One region of the Enteractinococcus fodinae genome, then DNA from elsewhere that is predicted to be linked to it. Evidence: riboswitches for the same ligand, from Rfam matches in the RefSeq annotation. Region 1 holds a riboswitch; each other region holds the start of a gene.
What was found. A riboswitch is a leader RNA that binds a small molecule or an ion and turns the genes downstream of it on or off. The one in region 1 is predicted to bind S-adenosylmethionine.
Positions count from the first base shown of each region.

Region 1 (7,196 bases):
TCGTGGTTGACGAGCACTACCGCACCGAGGTTGAGGGCATTTATGCGATCGGGGATGTATGCCGGATCCAGGGCCAACCCCGACAGGACCATTGGGATCACGGACGCGCCTCAGCAGCCCGCGTCGTCCACACCATCATGGGTACTAAACCGGAGGCGCCAACCCCGCAGTGGGTCTGGTCGGATCAGTTCGGCCACGACGTGCAAGCGGTCGGTCGCGTCGTGCCGCATGCCCACGAACACTTAGTGCACCGCGGGGAGCATGCCATTTTTGTGGTGGACGGGGATCAGGTCATCGGGGCTGCTGCGATCGACGATCACATGGTCATTCGTGCCGCGACCCGTATGATCACCCGGGGTATCAGTGTGGACCCGGCTCAATTAGCCGATACCGATATCCCCATTCGGCGCCTCACGCGCTAACCAGCACGGCGGGCCGACTAGACTAGCGTCCATGGCAGAACCCAGCGATTTTTCTTTCACCCTTGGCACGCGTCTTGACGGCGCCCACGGCCGCACCGGCACCATTCACACTCCGCACGGTGACATCCAAACTCCGGCATATATTCCGGTCGGCACTAAAGCCACCGTCAAAGCGGTCCTCCCCGAGGTGGTCAAAGATCTCGGCGCCCAAGCGGTCCTGTCCAACGCATACCATCTGTACCTGCAGCCGGGGCCCGAGCTGCTGGATCTACACGGCGGGCTGGGCAAATTCATGAACTGGGACGGCCCCACCTTCACCGACTCGGGCGGTTTCCAGGTCATGTCGCTGGGCTCGGGGTTCAAAAAAGTCATCGATATGACCGGACCCGAAGCCCAGGACAAAGTCGGGTCCGATGACGCTGTCGCACCCGGCAAGGAACGATTAGCCAACGTCGACGACGACGGCGTCTGGTTCACTTCCCACATCAACGGTGACCGTCACCGGTTCACCCCGGAAATTTCGATGCGGATCCAGCACCAGATCGGCGCCGATGTGATGATGGCATTCGACGAGCTGACCACGCTGCATAACTCCCGTGGCTACCAGGTCGAGTCATTGGAACGCACCCGCAAGTGGGCCCAGCGCAGTCTCGACGCGCACGCGCGGCTCACCGAAGAGCGCTCCGACCGCCCGTATCAAGCACTCTACGGCGTCATTCAGGGCGCCCAATATGAAGACTTACGACGTAAAGCCTGCCGCGACCTACGCGAGATGCGCACTGACTTTGACGGTGTCGAAGCAGGCTTTGACGGGTATGGACTCGGTGGGGCGTTCGAGAAAGAAAACCTCGGCACCATCGTGGGCTGGTGTGCCGAGGAACTCCCCGAAGACAAACCGCGTCACCTGCTGGGCATCTCGGAACCGGATGACCTCTTTGCCGCGATCGAAGCCGGCGCCGATACGTTCGATGCAGTCTCCCCCACCCGTGTCGGTCGCACCGGTGCGTTCTATACCGACTACGGACGCATTAACCTGCCGCGCGCCGAATTCGCTTCCGATCTGTCACCGCTGCAAGACGGCTGCGATTGCTACACGTGTGCGAACTATTCGAAGGCCTACATCCGGCACCTCATCAAGGGTGACGAAATCCTCGCCGGGACGCTGATGTCGATTCACAACCTGCGCTTCACCGTCCGACTGGTCGATACCATCCGCCAATCGATCATCGACGGGGACTTCCACGAGTTCAAAGATCAGATGCTGGGACGGTATTACGCGAAAGCGACGACCTGATCTGCGATGGGCACCGCGCGGACCCACTGCGTGAGATGAAGGTTTCGATGAGCTGACGTCTGGCGCGACTCGCTGATGACGTTGGTCTCAATGAGACACATCAATGGGACATCAGAACCCCGGGTTCCTGGGCACGAAATCCATTCGTGGGTATGGGGGTGGCAACTGCCGCTTCAAGCGCCTCAGGCCACGAGTTAACTTCCCACCGTATATTTCCGCTCCGGAGCGACCCCGTTGACCAGGTAGTCGCCAAGGATCCGGGCCCGGTAGATCAACGGGTTGTGGCTAGCCAGCACCCGAGCGTTGCGCCAATGCCGGTCGAAGGCCCGCGACTGTGACACCGCAGACGCTCCACCTACTTCAAAAATCTTGGTCGCGATCTCGAGCACAATCGGCGCGATGACCTGCTGGGCCTGATACACCTGCGTATACAGCGCATCGACCTCAGGTTCGGGCAGTTGTTCCCCGCGGGCATCGGCTGCAAAATGTTTAGCTAACACCGGTGGGATGGCCCGGAAAATGGTTTCGACTCCGGCAACCTGCGAGCTGAGTTCTCCTATGAGTTGCAGAACTTGCGGGTCGGCCTGGACCGTGTCGGCGGCACCGTGGCTAAAGGTCCGAGTTCGCGACTGGACGTATGCCACCCCATCACGCAGGACGCCTTTGGCGATGCCCACCAGCGTTGCCAAATGCACCGTCTGCCAGGTCGCTTGACCAAAGGCGGTGCGCTCACCGGAATCGAGACCGTGCCCGGGCGGGAAGATCTCTGCTTCGTCGACGACCACATTGGTGAAGATCGTGGTGCCGGATGCTGTGAGTCGCTGACCGAACCCGTCCCAGTCATCAATAATTTCAACCCCGGGCGCGTTGGCGGGGACGGTGACGGAAACGGGTTCTTCATCGTCGCCGGTTGCAGCGACCATAATCCAGTCGGCATACCCCGTGCCAGTGGAGTAGAACTTGGTCCCATTGAGCTTCCACTTGCTGTTGATACGACTAAGCCGCGTGCCGTTTTGTCCGTGCGTATTGCCGCGTTCGGTAATGGCATTCCCGGCAATCGCACCATGGCCAAACCGGGTCAGCCAACGATCTTGGAAGTCAGCTTGATCTGCGGTGCGGGATAACACATCTTCGACAAATCCCCAGTGCGCTCGCAACGCCTGGGCAAGATTCGAATCAGCCGCGGCGAGCGCGACGAAAAACTCATAGGCCTGCGGTAACGACAGCCCGTAGCCACCATACTCGGTGGGGACACGCAGCCGGGTAAAGCCAGCGTCGCGGAGTTGCTCGATCGGGGTCTTGTCGATGCCACCGGCGGCATCCCGGGCCGGTGCGGTGGCTGCGATGTCGTCGAATACCGGCTGTAGTTGCTCCCACAGCTGGGCAACGATGGTGTTATCGGCAGTGTCAGGAACGGGTACAAAGGTCTGCGTCATGCCAGACTCCTCAAAAGATTTCGTGGCGTCGGCAGATCACTCGCGCACGGCGCCATACTTGCTAAGAACGATTGAACTTAGCCGAATCATCACCTGGAGCACCCCGCTACGGCGAGAGGGTTGCTGACTGACCTGCCAGGGCGTTTATGGTCAGCACTCGTGATTCTGTTGCACTATCTAACCAGGTTTTCGATAACCCGCCAAGGTGTCGTGCAACACTGCGTCATTTAGGCTTCGGCGACGCTGCCATAGTGCGGTTCGGCCGTCTTGATCTTGCCGATGGTCCACATGGTGACTGGGGCGAGTATCAGTTCGACGGCGGTTTTCCATATCCATCCGACCAGCACAAACATCACGTACTGGCCGAGGGTTTCAATGCCGATGACGGTGGCGGCGATCGCTGAGAACGCGATGGTGTCCAGCAGTTCTCCGACCAGGGTTGAGACCGCGATGCGTCCAAACAGGTATCGTTCTCCACTGCGGCGCTTCATCGCGACCATGATCCAAGCGTTGGTCAGCTGTCCGGCTGCAAAGCCCACCAGGGACGCCAACACAATCAGCGGTACGGGGCCCAAGGTTCTGGCCAGTGCCTCTTGGCCGTCGTAGAACTCTGCCGGCGGCAAGATGATGATGATCCAGTAGGTCAACGAGGCGAATGCCGAGATCAAGAAGGTCGTGAAGATGACCCGTCGGGAGGCTTTGAAACCGTAGACTTCGGAGATAATGTCACCGACGATGTAGGCCACCGGGAACAGGAAGAACCCGCCATCGGTGAGGATTGGCCCGAATTGCACCCCTTTGGCGCCGCCGATATTCGACAGGATGAAGACCACGGCCATGATGGCAAACAGCACCGGATAGATATGGGAACCCACCGGGGCAAAGTTCCCCCGGCTCGTCTCACTGGTTACATGCGGGTTTTCGGTCACGAAGCGTCCTTTGCAAAACGTTGTATCGCGACGGTGTCACGGCCTCTACGACCCCGTTCACAGCTGCTGCCCCAGCTGGCGTTCATTGAAGTCCAGAAGATATTGTAATCAAACCTTGCCGTAGCTTTTGAATGGGTCCACCCCGCGCGGCACAAACACCAGCGTGGTCAGGATCCCGATGGCCGAGGCGGTCACGGTCATCGCCCACGACATCTGCCAGGTGCCAGCCGCCGCGGCGATGGCTGACAGAATAATGGGCCCGATGAAGTTTGCCAGATTGAACATCTGAGTAATCAACCCGATGACGGCTGAGGCCGAGCCGCCAGGAGGGGCGATATCGACGGCCTGCCGAGTGACGGTCGTGGGGACCAAGGCTCCGGCAAACGAGAAGATGCCGGCGGCCAGCAGCGCCCAGGACACGGTCCCGGGAACCTGCGACCAGTCGGGGGCAAAGACCAGCGTGGACATGATCGCCATCGTGCCCAGCCCGATGAGAAGTAATCGACGTGGCGGGTGGCCACGCTGCAACAGGACGCCGGTCAAAATGTTCGCTAGGCCGTTGAGGCCACCGACCACAGCGGTTGCCAGCCCCACCACGATGGCAACATCCAGACCCGTTTCGATGTCTGCGGCCGAGAAGATGGTGGGCAAGAAACTCAGCACCGCACCCCACTGCAAAGTGTAGGAGGAAAATATCAGTCCCAACGCCCAGGGCAACGGAGTCTTGATCGAAGCGCCGATCAGCCGGGCGATAGCTTTCAGATGCACCACTCCCGGTGGGTCGGCCGGTACCCGTGCGGCGACCACCGGCATGAACGCTAAGGTTCCGACACCCATCATCAGCCACCACATGTTCCACGAGACCGGGGTCGCGTTGAGCAGCACGGCCGATATGCCAACACCCAAAAAGAGCGCCACACCTTGAAACGCACCCCACCACCCCATCGCGCCGTTGACTTTTTCGGGCGGCGCAAGTGCGCGCACCATGCCCGGGGCGACGACCGTAATGAGAATAAAACCGATGCCTTCGATGGCACGGGTGGTCATCAACCACCCGGTATTCGGGGCAAACGCACCGATCAAGGAGGCAAGACCGGCACAGCCCATCCCCACCAATAGGGTGTTTTTGGTGCCGAGCCGTTCAGCTACCACCGAAGCGGCTAATCCACCGAGCCCACCGGCTATTTGGACGACCCCGACCAGTGCGCCGGCGGCCACGAGGTTGATGCCCAGATCAGCCCGGATATAGTCCAGCGCAGCCGGTAGCTTCCAGATATGCATGGCCGCAAGAATGCCCGTGATGACCACCACGGTCCACGCCCGTGTCCCCGATCCAGTTGTTGCCATAACCACACAGCCTACTCGGGGCGTCAGAATAACCACTACAATGGCAGATTGAGTACCGTTGCTTCCCCTTCGATAAAGGCACATCGTGACCACACCCGTTCCAGAGAAATATGATTCGGCGCCTAAACGCCGGAAAAGTTCCGAACCGAGAGCTCGCTTGTCGATGTCGATCTATGGGTTCTTGTTGGCGTGGCTGGTGCCCAATATCGTGATGGCCGGCCTCGTGGTGATTCTGAACCTTCTGCCGCTGTCAGATACCGTCGGGGATCTCACCCCGCTGCTGACGCTGGTGGGCTTGGCCGGACTGGTCCTTGGCCTGCCGTTAGCACTGTTTGCCAACTGGTTGCTGCGGTATCAGCTCAACCAGTCCGTGCATATTTTGGCTTACGCTTTGATCGGCATGCTCTACGGCTTGACGGTCCTGACCGCTGGCGGCGAGGGCCTGTTACCCCTGCTGATTCCATTAGTGGGTTTCCCTGCCGCGATCTTGATGGCGCTGGGCCGCTGGTCAGCCAGTGCCTTCACGCACGTGGTCGAACCCGAGCAGACCACCGCACCACAGGCCTAAATACCGCGCCGTTATCTGAGCGCATAAAACACCACACATTGGCCTAGGCCATATAAGATGGTCGGCATGTATAGCATTCATACCCCTGCCGTAACCCTGACGATTGCCGGTTCTGAAGCAACCGGTGGTGCCGGTGCGCAAGCCGACTTGCGCACGTTCCAAGAACTTGGCACCTATGGCACTGCCGCGCTGACCTGCATTGTCTCCTATAACCCAGCCGATAACTGGAACCACCGGCTCACCCGCATTGACCCTGAGGTGCTGGCCAATCAGTTGGAAGCCATTCAAGCGAACTTCGCCGGCCAGCTGGACACCGTCAAACTGGGCATGATGGGCTCGGTTGAAACCATCGAGGTCGTTGCCGAAGCGCTTCGTTCCCAGGACTGGAAGAACGTGGTGCTAGATCCGGTGCTGATCTGTAAGGGCCAAGAACCCGGTGAGGCCCAAGACACCGACGAAGCGTTGAAGTCGAAACTGTTGCCGTTGGCTACCGTGACCACTCCGAATCATTTTGAGGCAGAACAACTTTCCGGGATGACCATCTCGAACCTCTCGGATCTCAAAGATGCCGCCCGGAAAATTCACGACGATTCCGGTGTTTCGGTGCTGGCGAAGGGTGGCGTACGCCTCGAGGGCCCGGAAGCCGTTGACGTCTTTTATGACGGTTCCCATCTCGAAGTCTTGGGTGTGGCCAAGATTGGCAACCACGCGGTGTCTGGTGCGGGCTGTTCCCTAGCCGCTGCAGTGGCTGCTGAGTTGGCCAAAGGGCAGACCGAACTCGAGGCCGCCGAGCGGGCCAAAGATTTCGTGACCGCAGGCATCAGCCAGCGCATGTCAGCCGAAACACCCTATGACGTCATGTGGCAGGGCGGCTTGCGCAAGCAGGCCTAGTCCCACTGCAGCGACTCGATGGGACGCTGGTCCTGACGCAATGGGTGGTCGATCGGAATCTGGACGAGCACGATTTCCACCCCGTCGGGATCAGCAATCCATGCTTCTTGTAGACCCCACGGTTCGGTTTTGGGTTCGCGCAGCAGCGTCACACCTAGATTTCGCAACCGGTTATATTCGGCCACGACGTCACGAACTTGAAACCAGAGCGATATCGGGGGCGCACCGGAGTCGTCGCGAGGCGTCGCGTGCCCGGCGACTTCCAGTAGCCCGTTGCCACAGAAATACACTCTGCTAGGGCTGTCTGGT
Region 1 is NZ_JAVDYJ010000001.1:2,193,792-2,200,987, forward strand. It holds gene J2S62_RS10220 (NAD(P)/FAD-dependent oxidoreductase) at 1-422, shown strand, start outside; gene tgt (tRNA guanosine(34) transglycosylase Tgt) at 454-1,716, shown strand; gene J2S62_RS10230 (acyl-CoA dehydrogenase family protein) at 1,911-3,152, opposite strand; SAM riboswitch class IV at 3,202-3,317, opposite strand; gene J2S62_RS10235 (queuosine precursor transporter) at 3,380-4,081, opposite strand; gene J2S62_RS10240 (MFS transporter) at 4,190-5,428, opposite strand; gene J2S62_RS10245 (hypothetical protein) at 5,514-5,996, shown strand; gene thiD (bifunctional hydroxymethylpyrimidine kinase/phosphomethylpyrimidine kinase) at 6,063-6,887, shown strand; gene J2S62_RS10255 (VOC family protein) at 6,884-7,196, opposite strand, start outside.

Region 2 (7,196 bases), 330 kb from region 1:
GCTTATCAAGATCTCGTAGATGGGAAGGTGTCGGGTCGCGCCGTGGTCACGCCTCACGGCTAGTCCTGCACTGCTTGAGCCGGGGTGGAGGGCTACCCAGTCTGAAGCCTCGGCCCGAGGGGCTGTCGAAGGTGGTCTAGACGTGCACCTTCAGAAAGCCCAGGAAATCATTGATTTCTTGCGGGTGGATGCCGTGACCAATTCCCTGGTACGTTTTTTCGACCAGGTTTACTCGCGGACGCAACCAGTTGGCAGTTTGTGCAATCCGATCGGCTGCGACAATGGGATCTTCCGGGTCGTATCCCCAAAACATCAACTGGTTGGAGGTTGCGAACGCTTCGTCGTCAAATAGGTCATCGAGCTCGGCGGCTTCGATCACGAAACCCGACAGGCCGATCACGGTTGGGTAGAATCCGGGGCGCATCCGCATCAGCGAGGTGGCCATCGCCATGCCCTGGGAAAAGCCCAGCAAGGACACACTGCGGTACTGGTCAGCGACCGACTGGACCCACTCGTCTAATTGCACGATGGCGGTCCGGACTTCTTCGGCATTTGCTTCAAGCTCGGTCGAGATCGGGAACCAGCAGTAGCCCCCGAAATGCGGTGGCAGCTGCTTGGGCGCTTGAACGCTGGCGATGGTGAAGCGATCATCGAAGTAGTTGCCCAGAGGAAACAGGTCGTTTTCATCGGCACCGAAGCCGTGCAGAAAGACTACGAGGTCTGTATCTGGGCGCGGTTCGTCGTGTGACCAGCGAACATGCATGCGGTTAAAGTCCTAACGTCTTGATCATCTCGTCGGCCACTTGGTGCAGGTCGGTGAGAAAGCCATCATGTCCGATGGGCGAGTCGATCAGGTGCACCGGAGTGTGCGGACCGAAGTCAGCTGCCAGTTGGTAACTTTGTTCTGGGAAGTACAGCCTATCGGAATTGACCGCGGCGATGAACGGTGTTGCGCTGATCTTGGCCACCGCTGCAGCCTGTCCCCCACGGCCACGCCCGACATCGTGCGACATGAGCGCTTCCGTCAGGGCGATGTAGGAGTTCGCGTCGAACCGACCGGCCAAGTCCTGAGCCTTGTAGTTCAGGTAGGACTCAACTTGGTAGCGACCCTGCCGGGCTGCAACCGGGGAGCCCAGCGGGTTCTCATTACCTTGAAACTTGCGACCGAAGCGCACGTTGAGTTCCGGCTCGGAACGATAGTTAATGTGGGCGATTCGACGCGCAATCCCCAGGCCTTGAATTGGTGCCGGTCCGCCGTAGTAGTCTCCGCCCTTGAAGTTTGGATCTAGCCGAATGGCTTCGACTTGTGCTTGTGCAAACGCGATCTGTTCGGCGGTGGATTGCCCGCCGCAGGCGATGACTCCAACACCCGAAACACGATCCGGATACATTGCGGCCCACTCCAGAGCACGCCCACCACCCATGGACCCTCCCAGCACCGCGTGGAAGCGTTCAATCCCAAGGATGTCGGCAAGCTTGGCTTCGGCGTTTACAGCATCCCGGATCGTAACGAACGGGAACCGTGACCCGTAGGGCCGGTTGTGCTCATCTAACGATGAAGGGCCGGTTGACCCGTAGCACCCGCCGACCATATTGGTCGCAATGACAAACCATTTATTGGTATCGATGGGCTTGCCGGGCCCAACCAGGTATTCCCACCAGCCCGCTTCGGGCGCCAGTTGCGAAGACGCTACATGGCTGTCACCGGTGAGGGCATGCTGGATCAGGATGGCATTGGTTTTTGTCTTGTTGAGGGTCCCCCAGGTTTCATAGGCAAGCTCAACATTTGGCAGGTACCCGCCGGTCTCAAAATGTAATTCGCCAATCGCGACTGTGGTGAGCGCTGACTGGCCTACGTATGTCGCCGGGTCGGTCACTGATTCTAGATCCAATGACATGACCTCACTCCTTGTTAGTTCGTGGCAACGGCATCAAAGCCGGACTGCAGATCGTCGAGAATGTCTGTGATGTCTTCGATGCCTACCGAGAGACGGACCAGGCTCGGGTTGACACCGGCTGCTAGCTGCTCAGCTTCAGAAAGCTGACTGTGGGTCGTGGTAGCCGGATGAACAACAAGTGACCGCACATCTCCGAGGTTCGCGACCAGTTTGTGCAACGTCAGCGATTCAGCAAATTTCTGTCCTGCGGTCGCGCCACCGACGATATTGAAGGCCACTATTCCGGAGGTACCGTTGGGCAAGAGCTGCTGCGCCCGGTCGTACCAGGGGGAAGATTTCAGCCCGGAGTATTGCACGCTTTCGACCTGCGGGTGCGCCTCGAGCCATTCAGCAACTCGCTGTGCATTTGCTATGTGGCGTTCCATGCGCAGCGAAAGCGTTTCGAGCCCTAGGTTGATCAAATACGCACTAAACGGTGAGGCTGAATTCCCCATGTCACGCAACAGCTGGGTGCGGATGCGCAAGATGTAGGACAGGTTTGCCCCCAGTGGGCCGTTGGGGCCAAAATCGGTTCCGAACACCAAGCCGTGATAAGACTCATCGGGTTCGTTAAACCATGGGAATTTTTCAGGATTGGCTGTCCAGTCGAAATTGCCGGAGTCCACGATGACCCCACCCAGACCGTTGGCGTGACCGCTGAGGTATTTGGTGGTGGAGTGGATGACTACATCGGCTCCGTGTTCAAACGGACGGATGAGCGTTGGCGGAGTTAAGGTCGAGTCCACGATCAGCGGGATACCGGCTTCATGTGCGATATCGGCCACCGCTGGAAGGGCGAGCACATCGGCCTTAGGGTTGCCTAAGACTTCTGAAAAGAGTGCTTTGGTGTTGGGTTTGATCGCTTGGCGCCACTCGTCGAGGTTGTGCGGATCTTCGACGAAGATCGTTTCAATACCCAACCGTGGCAGCGTGTGTTTGAACAAGTTTTGCGTCCCGCCATACAGCGAGGCCGAGACCGCAACCGAGTCACCGCTACCAGCCACGTTCAGGATGCTCAGCGTCGTGGCTGATTGTCCTGAGGACAGCAGCACCGCACCAACGCCACCTTCCAAGGCGGCTATCTTATTTTCGACCGCATCGGTTGTGGGGTTTGTGATGCGGGAATAAATCGGTCCCAGCTCGGAGAGTCCGAAACGGCCGGCGGCAGTGGCAGTATCAGGAAAATTGAAGCTGGTCGTCTGGTAGATGGGCAGCTGTGTCGAGCCGTACTCAGAATCCACATCCATTCCAGAGTGGATCTGACGGGTCGAGATACCCCAAGTGGACTGATCAGTGATGTCGCGTTGTGCCAAGTGGAAAGACTCCTTCATACCTTCAAGGGGTCTTCTCAACGCCCGTCTGCCGCGCAGCTAATGACGTGCGCGAAGACCCGCGCTTGTCTCAATTTGTCATGAGACCTGGTCCTCACCCGGGGCACCCCACCGCGGTGGAGGGTTGCCGGTCAGTAAGCCGGGGCATATTTACTGACACTCGTGACCAACACCCACTACTATGCCAGAAATCAATCAAAATGGCGACTTCTGAGACCGGTTATCCACACCGTGGGCTGAATTTATGATGTACGCAATAATTCGGACTGATCAACGCTCCAAAATCGAGATGACAAGTTGTATTGTTGTCGTATGGAACAACTCGGATACTTTGATCAGATCACCGCTGATGACCTGAAAGCCATGGCCGCAGCCACCGGGCCAAAGGTCACTATATTTCTGCCGACCGCTCCACCACAACATCAACCCCAAGATACCGCCACCCGTGTTAAGTCACTGGTCAAGGAAGCACGACGGAAACTCGTCAATGCTGGGGTCCCCGAATCAGACGCCAAAGATATGTTGGCTTCCTTTGATGCCATCGCCACTGATGCGCCGTTCTTACGTCAGCAGGGTGAATCACTTGCCCTTTTCGCTGCCAAAGGCCTGAACCTCATCTATCGGCTCGGCGTTCCCGTGTCCGAATACACCCATGTCGCAGAACACTTCGTGCTGCGCCCGATTTCTGAAGCCCTCACCAAATCCCACGCGTACTATATTCTGGCGATCTCACGCAAGAAAGTACGCGTCCTTGATGCCACTAAAGACTCGGTGGTCCAGCTCGATCTGCAAGACATCGTTCCGGAATCACTTGAAGACGTCGTCGACACTGACGATCGTCAATCTCAGCTGCAAAACCGCTCACTTGGCGGTGCGGGCCCCGTCTTCCACGGCCACGGTGGGGCAGCTGACAACCAAGAAGTCGAAATTGAACGATTTTTACAAGAAGTCGGCTCATCTCTTGGAGATCTCCTCGGCAGGGCTCGCTCCCAGCCGATGGTCCTAGCTGGCGTTGCCGAAAACGTTGCATCGGTTAAAGCTGCATCGTCCTACCCGGTGGTTGCCGAAGATTTCATCTCAGGTAATCCAGACGTTTCAACGAACCGCGAATTGCAGCAAGCCGGTTGGGACGTGGTGCGCCCGCACTTTGCTGCCAATGATGACGCAGCATACGAGCGTTTCGCAGATGTTTCCGGCACCGGTCTGGGTGAAACACAGCCAGATCTTATCCGCGAGGCGGCAGTTGCTGGTCGTGTGGACACGTTATTTATTAACCCGTCGCTGAACGCCTCGGACGGCACCGGGGACGTGAACACGGCGATCTTGCACACCAAACTCAATTCCGGAGATATCGTCATCATCTCCGATGGTCGTGTTGAAAACGTTGCGGCGCTCATGCGCTACTAGAAACCCCACGCACCAAATACCCCTCGAGAAATGTTTCGACGTTTTTCGAGGGGTTTTGCGTACCCTGTCCCATCCCCCAACGCAACGAATGGCGCCGGATTCTAGTAATACAGCGCAGCGGCAAAGTTTTTTCTAAAGTCCCTTGTGACAGGCAGAAATACTGCCGGACGGGCATGCCACAAAACAGCATAATGTGACACATTTCAATTTCAACGGCGCTTTCGTGACATGCTGATGAACATGCGCTTGGATCATGTTTCTTATGCTGTAGGTCCGGAAGGACTCCATGCCACCGCCGATAGGATGGCCGAGCTTCTCGGCGTCGATTGGGTCAACGGTGGGGTACACCCGCGTTTCGGGACGCGCAACCTCTTTTTCCCGATGAAAAACCGACAATACTTTGAGATCGTTGAGGTGCTGGAACACCCAGCAGCCGAAAAGGCGCCCTTCGGGCAGGCCGTTCGAGCTCGTTCGAATATGGGCGGCGGTTGGATGGGCTGGGTCGTTTCCGTAGACGACATGGCACCGTTTGAAGAACGCCTCGACCGTCGCGCCGTGCCCGGTGCTCGGACCTTCCCAGATGGTCGCACTTTAGAGTGGCAACAGATCGGTATTAAGGGCCTCATCGCCGACCCGCAGGTGCCCTATATTCTGCGGTGGAACGAGGGGACCGAAGATCTGCACCCTTCGCAGGCAGAGCCCGCTGAGGCCGCGATCGAGTCGATCACCATCGCAGGCAATCGGCCGCGTGTGCGAGATTGGCTGGGATTGGCCGATTCCGATGAGATGGTCGAAGATCTGAACATCAAGTACATCTCCCCGTCCGGCACACCGGGTATCGCAGAAGTCACCTTCTCAACACCAAAGGGTCTCGTAACGGTCTAGGCTTACCAAGAATCCCGGGGGAAAGAAAACGGTCATTGGGAGGACAACACATTGCCCAACCCAATGACCGTTTTTCTCTGTCTCTGGAGCCTCAGCTCACGCCTCTAGAGCGTGGCTCACAGCGTGAACTTAAGCATCGGCGGCTTGGATCCGGAGTTCATTGGCCCAGGGATCTTCGAAACGGACGGTTCGGCCGTCATCAGCGACTTGTACGCCGTAGTGTTTGACGCGTTCGGTCACTTCACCGAGGGCATCCTTGCTAGGTAACACGATATCGACTTGACCTAAGCCGAGGGTGTTGTCACGGCGGCCGGCTCCTTGGCTATTCCAGATGTTCATCGCCATGTGATGGTGATACCCGCCGGCACTGACGAATAAGGCACCCGGAAAGTTCGCTTTTGTCGCATCAAAGCCCAACCAATCGACATAGAATTTCCGAGCTCCAGCCAGGTCACCCACTTGTAGGTGGACGTGACCAATCTCTGCTCCCCCGATCACGGGGTTCTGGATCGCATCTTCGGTTAAGTAGTCACGGAGATACTGGTTGGGATCTAATAACAGGTTATCCATCTCCACTTGACCGTGCACCCAGCTCCATTCACTGCGGTCACGGTCCCAATAGAGCTCAATACCATTGCCTTCTGGATCATTGAAGTAAAAGGCTTTACTCACTAAGTGATCGGCACTACCAGTAAAGGAGTTGGGGGCATATTGAGCTGCTGTATAGAGAGCAGCAGCCAGGGCCGTTTCGGTTTCAAAAAGGATTGCCGTGTGGAATAGACCGGCTGCACGTCGGGAAGCGTGCTGGAGTTCTGGAGCGTGTTCCAGGATCACAAGTGGCCGGTTGCCCCGACCAATGATCGCGGAAGAACCTTGCTGATCAATTACTTGCAGCGGAAGCGCGTGGGTGTAGTACTTGATCATGTTGTCCAGGTCCGCAACCTTGAGGGTCACCGCACCCATTTCAGTATCGTCTGCAAGTCGGGCGTTTTCGATGGGATCTATCTGTTGAGTCACTCGGATTCCTCTCGATTCAGTCTTACAGCAAACACCGTCTGCCGTTAAAATTTGAAGCAACTACCTCCAGTGTAGATTACTTTCCGCAGAAAGTCATATTTTGAGGGCAAGTGCATTTCAGGGGGCATCAATTGGTCACGCTGTCGCGCATCCACTGCAGATACCCGGGACTCCCATCAAGAATCGGTATAACCACGACTTCGGGCTCATCATATGAATGCTGGTCGGCAAAAAGCTTCTTGAGTTTATCGACCGCCGCGGCGGTGGTTTTGAAGGACAGCAGGAATTCAGAATCGTGGTGCACCTGCCCTTCCCAGCGGTAGTAACTTTGCACTTGGGAGACCTGCACACAGGCGGCCAGCTGCTGTTCCACAGCGGCTGCGGCCAGTTGCTGAACTTCTTCCTCGGAGTCGGTGGTGGTCTGGACGATGACAAATTCTGGAGTATTCATGCAGCCAGTCTGCCTGAATCATCATCGCACCGGAAGGCTCGAAGCTACAGACTCACTGCGCGTTGCCAGCGCCTACTTTGCTGGGCTGTTGCACGTCCAATAAGGTACCGATGTAGCCAACAGCGCCGCGGCGGCGATAGGCGAAAAGCATCCCAGCGATAAACAAGG
Region 2 is NZ_JAVDYJ010000001.1:1,866,120-1,873,315, forward strand. It holds gene J2S62_RS08675 (NAD(P)-dependent alcohol dehydrogenase) at 1-63, shown strand, start outside; gene J2S62_RS08680 (alpha/beta hydrolase) at 137-763, opposite strand; gene metX (homoserine O-acetyltransferase MetX) at 768-1,898, opposite strand; gene J2S62_RS08690 (O-acetylhomoserine aminocarboxypropyltransferase/cysteine synthase family protein) at 1,913-3,250, opposite strand; SAM riboswitch class IV at 3,325-3,436, opposite strand; gene J2S62_RS08695 (baeRF3 domain-containing protein) at 3,581-4,675, shown strand; gene J2S62_RS08700 (VOC family protein) at 4,910-5,560, shown strand; gene J2S62_RS08705 (VOC family protein) at 5,690-6,523, opposite strand; gene cutA (divalent-cation tolerance protein CutA) at 6,705-7,028, opposite strand; gene J2S62_RS08715 (hypothetical protein) at 7,081-7,196, opposite strand, start outside.
Region 2: linked by a shared signal. The riboswitch ahead of J2S62_RS08690 (O-acetylhomoserine aminocarboxypropyltransferase/cysteine synthase family protein) and the one ahead of J2S62_RS10230 (acyl-CoA dehydrogenase family protein) in region 1 are both predicted to bind S-adenosylmethionine.

Region 3 (7,196 bases), 2.1 Mb from region 1:
AATCGTCGCGCAGCCAAAGACGCGGAGCTCTATCATCGGACCCAAGATCCTTCCGGCGGCGAAGCCACTGGCAGATAGGGCCGTCACTGTGCCTATGATGCCAGCATGCCTCGCAGAACCACAGATTACCGCGGCCTGACGGAGTCCAGCCGACTCCGACTCCTCCACGCCGTACAGCGCCGCCCCGGTCAGAGTCTCAAATCCCTGGCCGCGGCGGCCGGTATTCATGTTAACACCGCTCGTGATCACCTACGGGTCCTCGAAGACGAAGGGCTGCTGTATCGCGCACCGGCCGACACCGGACAGCGCGGTCGCCCACCCATGCAGTACTTTCCGGTCGATGACTCGGCACAGAACCAGGCTGCGCGAGGACGGGCCGCTGAGGCGAGCGCTCGCGGTGCACTACTTCGTCGCATCAGTCCTGACCTTGACCATGGTGACCACCTCGGGCACAGCGCCCAGCATCAACTCGATGTGCTCTACGAACATCTGGACGACGCTGGTATGGAGCCCGTCATCGATTCGACAGCACTGACCGTTGGGGTACGGCCCTGTCTCTACCAGGGCTTACTCGAAGATGAACGCCCGGTGGTGTGTTCGGTGCACGCCAACCTTGTGCGCCAACAACTCGACCAGGTTGACGGGCCGCTCACACTGCGCCGCCTCCACCCCTTCACCACCGCGCACAGTTGCTTGCTGGTGCTTGGCACCGACGACACCGAACCAGCAACACAGCAGCTCGGCATCGATGCGAACCGCACCGACGCCGAGCTGGCGGACTTTGCCCTACGGGCCCAGCAGCGAGCTCTGGCCGAAGGGCAGGAGACGGCCTGTCAGGTTTAGGCCGGACGCTGTGCCCACATATCGGGGCCGAAGACCTCATAGTGGATCGATTCCGAGGGCACGCCCTGGTCCATGAGCGTCTTTCGAGCGATCTGCATAAACGGTAGGGGACCGCACATGAACACTTCGGCATCGGCCGGGAGCTCGACGTCAGAGAGGTCCATGAAGCCCGGGCGCGCTGGATGCAGGGTCGGAGCCTCCTCGGCGCCTTCTTCGTACCAGTTCTGCGCGCGAGCATCCGACATGGCCAGCACCTGACGGCGTAGGCCGTCATACAGGGCGTGATGCGCATGCGTCTTATCGGCGTGGAAGAGACGCACGGTCCGATCGGGTTGTCGACGGGACAGGTCCTCCATAATCGCCGCGACCGGAGTGATACCAATCCCCGCCGAGACCAAAACCAGCGGTTTGTCGGAATCCTGCAGAATGACATCCCCAGCCGGCTGCGACACGTTCAGCACGGTCCCCGGGGTGGCATGCTCATGTAGCCAGCCCGAAACGCGGCCATCCGGTGCGCCATCGACGCCGCGCACTCGTTTGATGGTCACCCGCAGTGAATCGCCGCGCGGACCCGAGGAGATGGTGTACTGGCGGGGCTGGCGATACCCGTCGGGCAGATCCACGGCGATCGACACATACTGGCCCGTGTAGTGACTGGGCACCTGACCGTCCAGCGGGGCCAACAGCAGCGAAAAGATCTCATCGGATTCTTCAAACCGTTCGACCACCCGGTACGGACGGTAGGGTTCTTCAGGATCAGTGCCGGCCTGGGCATAGAGCTTGGCTTCTTCAGCGATCAGGGCGGTGGCAAACAGCCAGTACACTTCATCCCAGGCGGCTGCAATTTCTGGAGTCGCGGCATCGCCGAGGACTTTGGCAACCGCGCCCAGTAGATACCGCCCGACGATCAGATACTGCGAGGCAGTAATCCCCAGTGAGACGTGTTTGTGGGCGATCCGTTGCATGACCGGGGTGAAGTCGGGGGCATCCGGGTCGATGAGATGGACCGCGAAGGCGACGACGGAGGCCGCTAATGCTTTGGGTTGCTCGCCGATCGCCTGGTTGGCTTGGTTGAAAACATTGAGCAGTTCCGGGTGGGCGGCAAACATATCGCGATAAAACAACGCGGTCGCTTCATCGGCGATCTCGGCGACTACACCGGCGGTTTCTTTCACCACGGCTTCAGATTCTGGTGACAGTTTCATGATGGCTTCAGCTCCTTCGACAATGCTCCGCGGCGCGGAGGTGCAGGTAGAGCCATTGTCGGCCAGCTGAGAGGTACGCTGCAGCGGTTTCCACCGTGTTTAATCCCGCAGGAGCAAACCCTGTCGTCAGGTCAGAGGCACTGAGAAACAGGTTGTTAACATTCATGCGTGGACGACCCACTCGAGTTTGTGTTGGATCGCGCTGCAGGCAGCCGGTGATTGGTATCGAGGGAGCCTTAGGAGGCTTCCTCAGTGGCTTGAAAATCTTCCCAGAGTTCCGATATGTCGAGATCGAATGCGGTTTTTTTGAGGCCGCCGATGTATCCTTCAAACCACTCCTGCACCTCTTCTGACTGGTAGGCCGCCCGTAGAGCTTCGTATTTTTCAGGCTCATTCTCGGCAAAGTCAGACGCTGCGGCAATCACCACGGTATAAGGTATTTGAGCTTCTGCATCTTCTTCGATCAGCAATGGTTCAGTAGCCTCTACCTCGAGATCTGCTTCTGCGATAAGCCTGGTGAATGAAAAGCCTGCGTCCACATCAGGAAGGATTTGTGCCAGGGATTGCTGGTCTACTTCGACGAAATCATATTCGTTCGGGTTATCGATAATGTCTTCTTGAGAAATCTGGGTGACGTCCTGAGAGGTATCCACTTCCAAGAGGCCAGCTTCGTGCAATAGCAGAAGTCCTCGCCCGTTGTTCGCGCGATCTACGGGGAGAGCAATTTGCGCGCCGTGTGGTAGCTCTTCCACGGTATCGTGTCGCTCGGAGTAGATACCTGCGGGGGCTTGAAATACTGCGAGTAGTGGCTCGACATCTAGATCGTAATCGTCATTGAACTGTCGCAGATATGCCAAATGCTGGAAGTAGTTGACATCATACTCACCGTTGGAAACCACTTGATTCGGCTGGACTATATCGGTGACGTAGGTGGGCTCTAAGGTCCAGCCTTCCGCTTCCAGGATGTCGGAGGCTATGTTCGTTGGTTCCTGGAACGGGCCAGACTCCGTGAGGATCATCGAAATGGTCTGATCATCATCATTAGCTAATCCGCAAGAACTTAGGGCAAGGATTCCGGCAGCACTCACGGCTCCAAATAGCAGTTTCGAAGGTGTGCGATGTGGGACAGTCATGAATTCATCTCTCTATGGATCGAGTCGAAGGAACATACTCGCCGGGCGGCGGTGAAGTTCCATAAGGATGAGGTGCGCTTCGGCAGTGATGCGACAGATCGTGTTCACCTTGTCGCCGCGTCTGGGTATCTAGGACGATCCGCAATACGAGGTGTGCTGTTCCCAGGTAAACGTCGGCGCGACAAACATGGAAGAAACAGAAAATGCGATCACAAAAAGGCTCCATCGTTGCTGGCGGTAGCACCGGACCCCTAGGGGAGGTTGCTGCGACGTCGTTGAGCCAGATCTCTCAGTCGCTCTGGATGGTAATGATCCGTGTTCACGGATCGAGAGTCACTCTACATCGAAGGGGATGGGGAAACGTCTCAGTCGGGTCTTAGGGCTGGCTGTGACCCAGGTCAGCGGCTACTCACAACATGTCGGCCGACATAAGAAACCCCGTCATTGCAACGTTGTAGGGTCAGAGGCCAAGCTATTGAGCTCGACGAAATACCTAGTTAGCAGTGTTAAGTAGTGTTGCGTCAGGTGAATATTTATGCCGACGCGGCAGGAGACCACGAACCACCCTCAGTGTTTAGTCTTGCGCAGGCTCAATCGATATTGCTCTGGGTCGCGCTGCAAATAGCCGGCGATTTGATCGACGAAGGGTTGCATCAGTACCTGGCCGAGTTGGACCAGCATGACTTGCATGACCTGGTCTTCTGCTTCGCGGGCCGTCGAAGCGATCCCGTGTCGACGCAGATCTTTAATCTGCCGTAATGCCATGCGGGTGAACCGCTCGGTAATGTCGGAACCCTCTCCATTGCCCTCGATGAGCATCATGCGCCGCAGATAGGCGGCTACCAGCGGGTTCGCGTCGATATGATCCATCAGCCGCTGATCGAGTTTCTTGACGACCCCGTCCACGGTAGCGTCGGTTTCTTTATATTCGATCGCTTTCTGAATGCCGTTAAGTAAATCATCCTCCACGGCCTGAATCAGCCCAGCTTTGGTGCCAAAATGATGCGTAATCAGCCCCACGGTGACGCCAGCGCGTGACGAGATGGCGCGCATTGAGGTGGCGTCGGCTCCGTTGAGCGCAAAAAGCTCCAGGGCCACCTGACGAATGCGGGCCTTGGCGGTCAAATCGGCGTTAAGATCGGCTGTCGGCATGGGACGCTACCTTTTTACGGTATGGTGTTTGAGGTCACAGCTTCCGTAACCTTCGGGTTCTATGGGGCATCTAGATTGTACGGTATATTGTACAAAAATATAGTCTGAGTGAACGTCATCACTGTTGAGGTGGACATGAAAGTCGTAGTGCTAGTGAAGCAGGTGCCTGACACCTATGAGAAACGCCAGATCGCGTTGGATACCGGCCTGTTGGCTCGGGAAGCATCCGAAAATGTGGTCGATGAAATCGACGAACGGGTCTGTGCTGTCGCGGCCGATCTGAAAAAAGACGGGACTGCGACCGAGGTCGTGGCGGTGACCATGGGTCCTGCTGACGCGGATAAAGCCATCCGGAAGGTGCTAGCACTGGCAGCAGATCGTGCCGTTCACGTGGTCGATGACGCGCTGGCAGGGTCGGATATGGTCCAGACCGCCCGCGTATTGGCCGAAGCGGCCAAAGACGCCGACATTATTTTGTCCGGTGCCGAATCCACCGATGGTCGCGGCGCCATGGTCCCAGCGATGATCGCTGAAATCTTGGGCCGTCCACACATCGTGGGCGCGGACTCGATCGAGATTGCCGACGGGACGATCACCGGTGTGACCAACACCGAAACCGAAAAAATCACGCTGTCGGCGACGACTCCAGCGGTCGTATCGCTGACCGAAAAGGCCGGCGAGCCAAAACTGCCAAACTTCAAAGCCATCCGTGAGGCCAAGAAGAAAGAAATCGCCGTAACCTCACTTGCTGATCTCGGTATTTCGGCCGGGCCAGATGCCGCGTATGTGCGTAACGTGATGGTTTCTGCCGCAGAACGCCCGCCGAAAGAGGCCGGCCAGAAGGTCTCGGGCGATACCGCTGCCACTGAACTTGTCGACTTCCTTGCCCAACGGCACTTGATCTAAGGAGCTTTCCTACGTGACGAAAGTACTTGCTTTAGTAACGAATGCAGAACCCGCTGAAGTACTGGGTGCCGCCTCAATCGTTGGCGACCCCGTCGCCGTGGTCACCTCGACTCCCGATGCCGAGACCATCGCAGCGCTGGGACAGGCCGGGGCCACCGAAATCTTTGTACACACCGGTCCAGAGGATCAGTTCGGTACCGCCGACGTCGCCGCCGGTGTAGCTGCTGTAAAACATTACGGCGCGTCACTGCTGCTCATGGCACATGGCCCGGTCAATGCCTCCTTTGCCGGTCGTATTGCCATCGCAGCCAAGGGCGCGGTCGCCGCTGATGCCACCGGGTTGTACTGGGATGCTGACGGCCAAGAAACCGTCGTCACCCACTCGATTTTCGGTGGCGACTACAACACCGAATCCACCGTCGAAGGTGGGCTGATGATCGCCACCCTGCGTCCCGGCACGATCGATACCCGCGCCGCAGCTGTTGCTGAACCTACCGTGGTGAACTCCGATGTTGAGGTTCAGACCGGCCCAGGTGCCACCATCGTGTCGGCCGAAGAGGTTGAGGCCGCTTCGGACCGCCCAGCCCTGACCGCTGCCTCAGTCGTCGTCTCGGGTGGTCGCGGTCTAGGTTCCGAAGAGAACTTCAAACTCGTCGAGGACCTGGCTGATCAATTCAATGCCGCCATCGGTGCCTCCCGTGCTGCTGTCGACTCCGGTTACGTGCCGCACAACTTACAGGTTGGACAAACCGGTGTTTCGGTTTCCCCGGATCTCTACATTGCGGTAGGAATTTCCGGTGCGATCCAGCACTTGGCTGGTATGCAGACCGCCAAGACCATTATTGCCATCAACAAGGACGAAGACGCCCCAATTTTCGATGTGGCTGACTTCGGTGTGGTGGGTGACCTCTTCGAGGTCGTGCCAAAAGTTGTTGATGAAATCCAAGCCCGTCGAAGCTGATATTTATGTCTAAACGTCGAATGGTCGGATGGCAGCCGTTGGCCGTCGAAAACCCCGACGCGCCCACCGCTGCCCCAGCACCAGCTGCACCCCAAGCGGCCCCAGAGCCTGCACAAACACCGGCACCTCAGCCAGAGCACACACCGGCCGCTGAGCAGTCGGCTGCAGCCGCTGCTCAAGCGGCTCCGGTTGCTGACGGGCCGCCACAAGACCCCAACGTGCCGCGCCGCCGCATGGCCGGTTGGCAGCCACTGACCGTAGCCAATACGGCAGGTCCGGTTGCGCCAGCCGCTGCACCGCAAGCGTCGGCACCCGCCCCAGCTGCGGAATCGGTTGCCCAACCCGCTGATGCGGCAGAGCAACCTGCTGCTGAACCGGTTGCGTCGGGTCCGATTCAGGATCCCAACGTGCCGCGGCGGCGGATGGCTGGTTGGCAGCCGTTGTCGGTGGCTCGTGATGGTGCACCAGCTGCTGCGGCCCCAACCGCAGCACCCGCGGCGGCAGCCCAAACTGCGGCTGCTGCCGAAACACCAGCTGTTACTGAGCAGGCCACCCCGGCTGCTGCGCAGGCGGTACCGGTCGCTCCAGCACCGGTGACCGAGGACTTACCACGGCGACGCATGGATGGGTGGGAACCGCTGAAGGTGGGCCACCCGGATACCGCCGAGGCGATTGCTCCACAGCCTGACCCTGCTTCGGCGGCCGAAGAGCCGACCCCGGCACCGGTCGCCGAGACCGCACCGGCTGCTCCGCGACGTCGAATGGGCGCCCCAGCGGCCAGCCAGGAGTCGGCACCTGCTGCTGAGCCGGCGGTAAAGACCCCAGAGGTAGTGACGCCCGAACCGGCGAAACCCGCAGCCAAGACCGAGGCCGCACCTGCTGGTGCGTCCGCGCAGAAGCCACCGAAGAAGGAAATGTCGAAGGTCACCAAGGTCGTGTTGACCTTGTTGGGTGTGGCCGTGGTCGCCGCCGGGCTGGTCCTGATCGCCCAGTGGG
Region 3 is NZ_JAVDYJ010000001.1:64,044-71,239, forward strand. It holds gene J2S62_RS00295 (hypothetical protein) at 1-78, shown strand, start outside; gene J2S62_RS00300 (helix-turn-helix domain-containing protein) at 106-843, shown strand; gene J2S62_RS00305 (globin domain-containing protein) at 840-2,048, opposite strand; gene J2S62_RS00310 (MetQ/NlpA family ABC transporter substrate-binding protein) at 2,285-3,181, opposite strand; SAM riboswitch class I at 3,401-3,490, opposite strand; gene J2S62_RS00315 (TetR/AcrR family transcriptional regulator) at 3,749-4,333, opposite strand; gene J2S62_RS00320 (electron transfer flavoprotein subunit beta/FixA family protein) at 4,442-5,239, shown strand; gene J2S62_RS00325 (electron transfer flavoprotein subunit alpha/FixB family protein) at 5,253-6,200, shown strand; gene J2S62_RS00330 (cytochrome b/b6 domain-containing protein) at 6,206-7,196, shown strand, end outside.
Region 3: linked by a shared signal. The riboswitch ahead of J2S62_RS00310 (MetQ/NlpA family ABC transporter substrate-binding protein) and the one ahead of J2S62_RS10230 (acyl-CoA dehydrogenase family protein) in region 1 are both predicted to bind S-adenosylmethionine.

Region 4 (7,196 bases), 1.7 Mb from region 1:
TTCAAACGGTGTGGTTGTGAAATACGACGATGGGTAGATAATCCGGCGACCGTCCCAGATTTTCAACACCACATACGACATTGTGATGTCTTCAATGGTGCCGTAGTAGTCATCCATCACGACGACGTCTCCGACTCGGATCGCGTCGGTAAACGCCAACTGCATGCCAGCAAAGACGTTGGTCAAGGTGGTTTGAACAGCCAGTGCTGCCACGACGGATACCAAACCAGCCGAGGCTAACAGCCCGGCCCCCAACGCCCGAACCTGCGGAATCGCCAACAGAATGGCTGCCACGGCCACCACAATGATGGCCGTATGGAGCACCCGCTTGATAAGTTGCATCTGGGTTTTGATCCGGCGGCCACGCCGATCGGCGGCGGTGACCTCGTCATATTGCAGCTCCACGCGGCGCTCAATAACATTGACGACCCGAAGCGCTAACCAGGCGAACCCTGAGGCAGTTCCGATCAACAGTAAGAACGCTAAGAGGTCATAGAGTCGAAGATCCCGACCGGAGAGTTCTAACCCGACCCGAGCACCAAGAAACACCATGGCGGTAAATGCAGGCGTCAACAAAATCTTCAGATGCGAGCGCATGCGTTTGCGTCGGCGGAGCACGAAGCCTGCGGCCAGGGCGACCACGGCCGTCAACGCGAACCCCGCCAGCGCCCCAATAGCGATGTTCAAGCTGGCACCAAATATGGGGCCCAGCGAATCAATATTTTCTAATGCCGAGTTTTGAACATCCTCGGGAACTGCTTCTTCAACATTGGGCATTGACGGCCCCTCGGACGGGTCAGCCGGGGCCTCTTCGGTTTCGTGACGCAACATAGGCACCATCCTCTCAGCGCGATCTGAACTAATCCTGAAAACCGATACACTAACAGGCATGCTTCACATCACCGATTTGCGCCCCACCACCTTTGATCCTGCAACCGTGATGCCGCGCGCCAAACTCGAGATTTCTGATGCGTCGGCCGTCGTGGAACCCATCATTGATCAGGTCAAAGCCCGTGGCGCGGAAGCAGTCTTAGACTTCACCGAACAGTTCGATGGGGTACGGCCTGACAACCTGCGCGTCCCCGAGCATGCCATGACGCAAGCCCTCGAGAAACTCGAGGCTGATGTTCGCGATGCGCTAGAAGAATCCATCGCCCGGGCACGGGCAGTCCACGCCGCACAGCTGCCCCCGGACACCGTGGTACCGCTGGCTGATGGCGCCACCGTGGAGAATCACTGGGTTCCCATCCAGCGCGTGGGTCTGTATGTTCCCGGCGGACGAGCCGTCTACCCGTCGTCGGTCATCATGAACGTGGTTCCCGCCCAGGCCGCCGGCGTCCCCGGCATCGCCATCACCTCGCCACCGCAGGCCGACTTCAACGGTCTCCCCCACCCGACCATCCTGGCGGCGTGCAAACTGCTGGGTGTCGAAGAGGTCTATGCCACCGGCGGGGCCCAAGCCATCGCGATGCTCGCGTTGGGTGTCAGCGACGCTTCCGGAGCAACCGTGTGTGAGCCCGTGGACCTGATTACCGGCCCGGGCAATGTGTATGTGGCCGCGGCCAAACAGGCGTTCTTTGGCAAGGTCGGCATCGACGCGGTGGCAGGCCCCTCCGAAATCCTGGTGTTGGCCGATGAGACCGCCAACCCGGCCTGGGTTGCGGCCGACTTGATCTCGCAATCCGAGCACGATCCGCTGGCCGCATCCGTCTTGGTCACCACCTCAATGGACTTCGCCGAAGCCGTCGTGGCACAGATAGAACAGCAAGTGCCCGGAGCCGTGTTGGAAGACCAGATTCGGGAGGCCCTGACCGGCCAACAGTCGGGCGCACTGGTCGTGAGCACCCTGGAAGAAGCCATCGACGTGACCAATGCGATCGCCACCGAACACTTAGAAATCCAAACCAAAGACAACGAAGCGGTACTCGAGCAGATTACGCACGCCGGTGCAGTATTTTTGGGTCCATATGCGCCGGTTCCGCTGGGAGATTACTCCGCCGGATCCAACCACGTCCTGCCCACCTCGGGGACCGCTCGGTTTTCTTCTGGCCTCAACACCGTCTCGTTCTTACGCCTCCAGCAACGCATCCGCTACGACAAGGCCGGTCTGGAACCGTTGGCGCCCGGAATTCAGAGACTGGCGCAATCAGAAGGCTTACACGCCCACGCCGAAGCCATCCGCTACCGGTTTGAATAAATGTGACAATCTCTACTTTGCCCCGTATGCAAAATAGGTTAGTCTTATCTGCAGAATCACGAGCTCTTACGACTATTTAGCCCTGGCTGTAAGACGGCAACCCTCCCACGTTGTAGTGGGGTGCCCCAGGTGATGATTCGGCCGCACGGAAGACCCCGTGTCTGGCAAGTACAGCGTTCGAGCGCCCTCGAGCGCCAACCTTCGAAGGCAAGATTGTGACCTCAACTTTGCAAGCCCGTAACCTGCAGACCACCAAGCTCACCGACGACATTTCACCGCTGTCCCTACGCAGTGCCTTTGGGCAATTCCCCTCGGGTGTGGCGGCGCTCGCCTCATATGATGCGCACGGTAACCCGCAGGGCATGGTTGCTTCCTCATTCACCGTCGGTGTCTCCTTGGATCCACCGCTGGTCTCTGTGGCCGTGCAGAACACTTCGGCCACCTGGCCGCTACTGCGCGAGACTCGCCGCATCGGTGTATCGATTCTTGGTGAAGGTCAGGGACTGATCGCCCGTCAAATGGCCGCCAAGGGCTCGGACCGGTTCGCCGGGCTGCACACCGCTACCAACGACGACGCAATCTTCGTTGAAGAGTCAGCGCTGTGGTTGGAAACCTCGGTGTACGGTGAGTTTCCCGCCGGTGACCACATCGTGGCCCTCTTAGAAGTCCATAACCTGGCGGACTTCACGGACATTCACGAACCGCTGGTCTTCCATAAATCACAATTCCGCAATATTCGGGACCACTAACCTGCCATGGATGCAGTTCGCGTCGATATCTGGCTCCACGCTGTGCGGCTGTTCAAAACCCGCTCAGCGGCGAGTACTGCGGTCAAAGGCGGCAAAATCAAAGTCGACGGGGAACCCGTCAAACCATCCCATAAACTCCGGGTTGGCCAGACGATCACCTTCCGCCAGCCCGGCCGCGAACGGATCATCGAAGTCACCGGCCTGTTGGAGAAACGCGTGGGATACCCGGTGGCCATCAAGCACTACATCGACCACTCCCCCGCACCGATCCCACGGCACCTGGTCGCCGTCCCCAAGCGTGAACGCGGGACGGGTCGACCGACGAAGAAGGAACGCCGACAGCTCGACCGGTTGCGCGGATACAACAGTCAATAAAAGCATCCAGGAAGTTCACAGCTGGCGTTCGGATAGTTTAAAATAACCTTTATTACACTAGAGGTACCTCTTCAAGGTGCGAGTGATGTTGTAATCCCGCCGCCAGATGAACCCCTTTCATCAGGCGGCGGGATTTTTCATGACGAAATCTCACGTTGTGAATCTTGCGTTGATCTATAAGTATGCCCAATGAGTTTCCCAATAAGCCCGTGATCCACTAGCCTGTGGTCTGGTAGAAAATGCACGTCGGCCCGTGTTGATACCTGATTACCAGAAATGAGAATTTATCCATGTCTGATCGGCAGACCGGCACCGTTAAATGGTTCAATATCGAAAAAGGATACGGCTTCATTACCCCCGATGACGCATCGGGGGATGTTTTCGTCCACCACACCGGCATTGACCAAACCGGCTTCCGTCGACTTGAAGAAGGCCAGCAGGTGCACTACGTCATCGCCGCAAGCGACCGCGGACCGATCGCCCAGAAAGTTTCTACGGCGTCATGAGGCTCGCCATTGGAGCGGGCTTCTTAGCGGCCATCGGCCTGTTTGCCTTCGGGCCCGCCAGTGCAGCGTACGCGACGGCGGAGTCTCCTGACCCATCTTCATCCGTGGTGACCGAGGAGCCTTCTGCAGAAGAGACTCCGGGCGGCCAGATGTCTTGCGATATCATCGACACAACCGATGACGCCGTCACGATCGAATCTGAACACCTGGAGACACTGGAAGATCTTGCAGTCATCGAGGATGACGATGAGCACGTGGATTTCGACAGGATAGACCAGACCTCGATTGTGGTGCCTCGCTCCGAGACGGACCTTCTCGTCCTCGTCGAAGGCTGGGATGAACAAAACAGACAAAGGACATATTGCGAGGTAGCTATTCCGGGTATCCCGGAGGAGCCTGAATCGGAGACCACTGAACAGCCGACTAACGACGGAGCTTCTCCGGAGTCCTCCGATGAAGAGTCCCCCGATGAAACAGCTTCTCCGTCACCAACTGTCCCACCGGAGCCGCCTTCTACCACGCCGCAACCGACGCCGTCACGGTCACCTTCACCCAATATGGCCTCTCCGACACCGCCCAGTGCACCGGCGATGACGCCGAGCACCCCCACCACCCCGCAACCGCCGATCGCGAGCGCACCGCCCACGCCCTATGCTCCACCACCAGCATCGACACCGTCCCCATCACCAACGGCCACAACGACACCGTCAGAAGACCTCAGTGCCGCTGACACCGAACGGCGGGGCCCTCGTGAAATTCGCCCGCTCGCCGAAAGCCCGCGGTACTTACTGCCCGAGATATTCGGTATGCAATCGCATCGGGGTTCACCGCTGGTCATGCCCGGTCCCCGCGATGCAGATGAACAAGCTTCCGAACTTGAGACGCTCCCGCCTATTTCTGAGGACGAACTCGATGCGATCAAAGCCCAATTGTCGTCCCCCGGCCATGCCGACCGAACACCAACCGGGAGCCAGGTTGAAAGTGCTGCGCCACAAGAACGCGACTCAGGTCAGCGTTCCTGGTGGCTACTGGGTGGACTGACAAGCGCCGTCGGCATCGGAGCTGTGCTCTGGTGGGCCTTGAATCGCTATAGACGCAACCACTAGTCAGTTCTCCTGGGCAGCATTGGGTTCCGGTCCGGTGCGCTTATTCAACAGTCGTTCTGCCCCAGAGATTCCAAGAATCGCGCAGGCAAACCATATCCCACCGGCAGGACCCACCGGTCCCGCAACCAGGCTCGCGGCCAGCGGCAACACTACTTGTCCCACCCTGTTACCCACCAATCGCAGGGCTAACGCTGGACTGCGCCACGATCGCGGCACACCCTGCGATATCAGGGTCATCGTAATCGGCTGTCCAACACCCAACGTGAAACCGCCCACGGCCATAAAAATAAAAGCCGCAACCATGCCCGGAACGCCCCACCCCACGACCCCGGGCACAACAGCAATGGCGGCAGCCGACACCAACAGTGCTACCAAAAGCAGATTATTGCGCGCGTACCTGGCGGACAACGGCCGAATAAAGATCCGCGAGAGTACCGATGTGGCACCTCGGATAGCCAACAGCGCCCCGATGACCATCGGAGAGACACCATAGGCCTCCCCGACCAGCGGCATAAACGCCACCAAGATATCAAGAATCGCGAGTAACGCGAGCGCTGCAAACATGTGGGACGTTATCCCCGGCAGTTTCAAGATGTTACGCACCGAGGGTTTCGCGCCGGCCTCGACAACGACAAGGTCTTGGGTCTGCGTGGTCGGTGCCGGTGGGTGGGTAGCACGCAGCGTATACAAGATCGGGACCGCCACTATCGAAGTGATCGCACCAATCCACAGGGCTAGATTAATACTGTGGGTGAGATCGTCGCCTCCGGCCTGCGCCTCGGTCAACGAAGTATTTCCCAGCAGGACACCGGACAGCAAGGGACCAAGCATCTGGCCGACGGAAAATGACGCGGTAAACCACCCGAAATTAGCATCCATGTCTGGGGCCCGCGACCGACGTGCCACCATGCTTTGCCCGCCGATGGTAAACATCAAATGGCCGATCCCCAACACGGCCGAAGCAAGCATCAAATGCACGACGTTGCCCGTCAACGCAAGATACGCGGCTCCGAGGGTCAGAATGAGGATGCCTAGGGCTACGAAGTTTCGTGGGGATTTGAGCCGTGATTGCAACCGTCCAAAGGGCAGCGCGAGAAACAGTGGTAGGAGGGCATACGCGGCGGTGGCGATCCCAATTTCCGTTTCGCCCCAGCCCAGTAGGATCAGTTTATAACTGGTGACCGGTCGAACGAGATTCGCTGTCGTCTGCGTCAAGATACCAGCGATTAGCATCAGCCATAGCCAGCCTGGCAAGGCGTTGTGAGACGTTCTAGACATAACGTGGGCGCGAGATCCTTCAGCATTCGACGTGGGGACGGCTCGTCGATCTCGACTCAGCTTACCGGACGGGACAACGCCTCGAAGCTTGCACAGTCAGTACACTCATCAACTAGACCTATCCGTACGGTTTCAAGAGGGACGATGAGCCAAGAGTCGAATCCGCGACCACGACATCCGCTTGCGCCGGTTGCCGCCGCGTTAGAGTCGCCGTTGGGCGACCACGCTTTGTTCTATCTCACGCAGCTGGAGCACACCTTTCGGTCCGCTACCGAAAACAGCATTCAAGAGTTCGACTTAGATCTGCGGCAGTACTCTACGCTGGCGTTTATCGTCGATGGGCACGCCCCGACCCAGCAGGAGCTATCGCAACTCTTGCGGCTGGATCTTTCCCAGGTCGTTTCCCTAACAAAGGGGTTGGAAGCACGCGGCTTACTGGTCCGACAGACCGCGGCGCACGACCGACGCGCGAAGACCCTAGCAATCACCGCAGCGGGCAGGCGTCTCTATGCCCAAGCCGCGCTCGAGGTCCGACGGGTGGAAGAACATCTCACAGCGTCCTTGTCACGCCGCGATCATATCGCGCTCAGGGCGCTTCTTGGCCGAATCTTGCCGCTGCCGTAATGGGACCGGACTGTTCTTAGTCGGCGCTGGAAACGGTATAGAGCTGCTTGGCGCCACCCCCAGTGGACTGGGAAGGCAGGTAGTATTCTGGGTCAACCCACTTATCGTTGACCTTGATTTCGTAGTGAATATGAGGCCCGGTCGAGTTGCCGGTTGAGCCTGCCAGCGCGATAGTCTGGCCTTGTTCCACGGTGTCACCAACGTTGACGCGTAGTTGCGAGTTGTGGCTGTACGCTGTCACAACACCGTGACCATGGTCGACTTCTACGCGGTGACCGCCGGTGCTGTGCACGCCCGCAAACACCACGGTGCCTGCTTCAGTAGCCTTCACTGGGGTTCCGGTTGGTACCGGGAAATCAGT
Region 4 is NZ_JAVDYJ010000001.1:509,806-517,001, reverse strand. It holds gene J2S62_RS02360 (mechanosensitive ion channel family protein) at 1-831, opposite strand, end outside; gene hisD (histidinol dehydrogenase) at 890-2,197, shown strand; SAM riboswitch class IV at 2,252-2,374, shown strand; gene J2S62_RS02350 (flavin reductase family protein) at 2,413-2,946, shown strand; gene J2S62_RS02345 (RNA-binding S4 domain-containing protein) at 2,953-3,321, shown strand; gene J2S62_RS02340 (cold-shock protein) at 3,612-3,827, shown strand; gene J2S62_RS02335 (hypothetical protein) at 3,824-4,933, shown strand; gene J2S62_RS02330 (MFS transporter) at 4,934-6,211, opposite strand; gene J2S62_RS02325 (MarR family winged helix-turn-helix transcriptional regulator) at 6,356-6,835, shown strand; gene J2S62_RS02320 (M23 family metallopeptidase) at 6,852-7,196, opposite strand, start outside.
Region 4: linked by a shared signal. The riboswitch ahead of J2S62_RS02350 (flavin reductase family protein) and the one ahead of J2S62_RS10230 (acyl-CoA dehydrogenase family protein) in region 1 are both predicted to bind S-adenosylmethionine.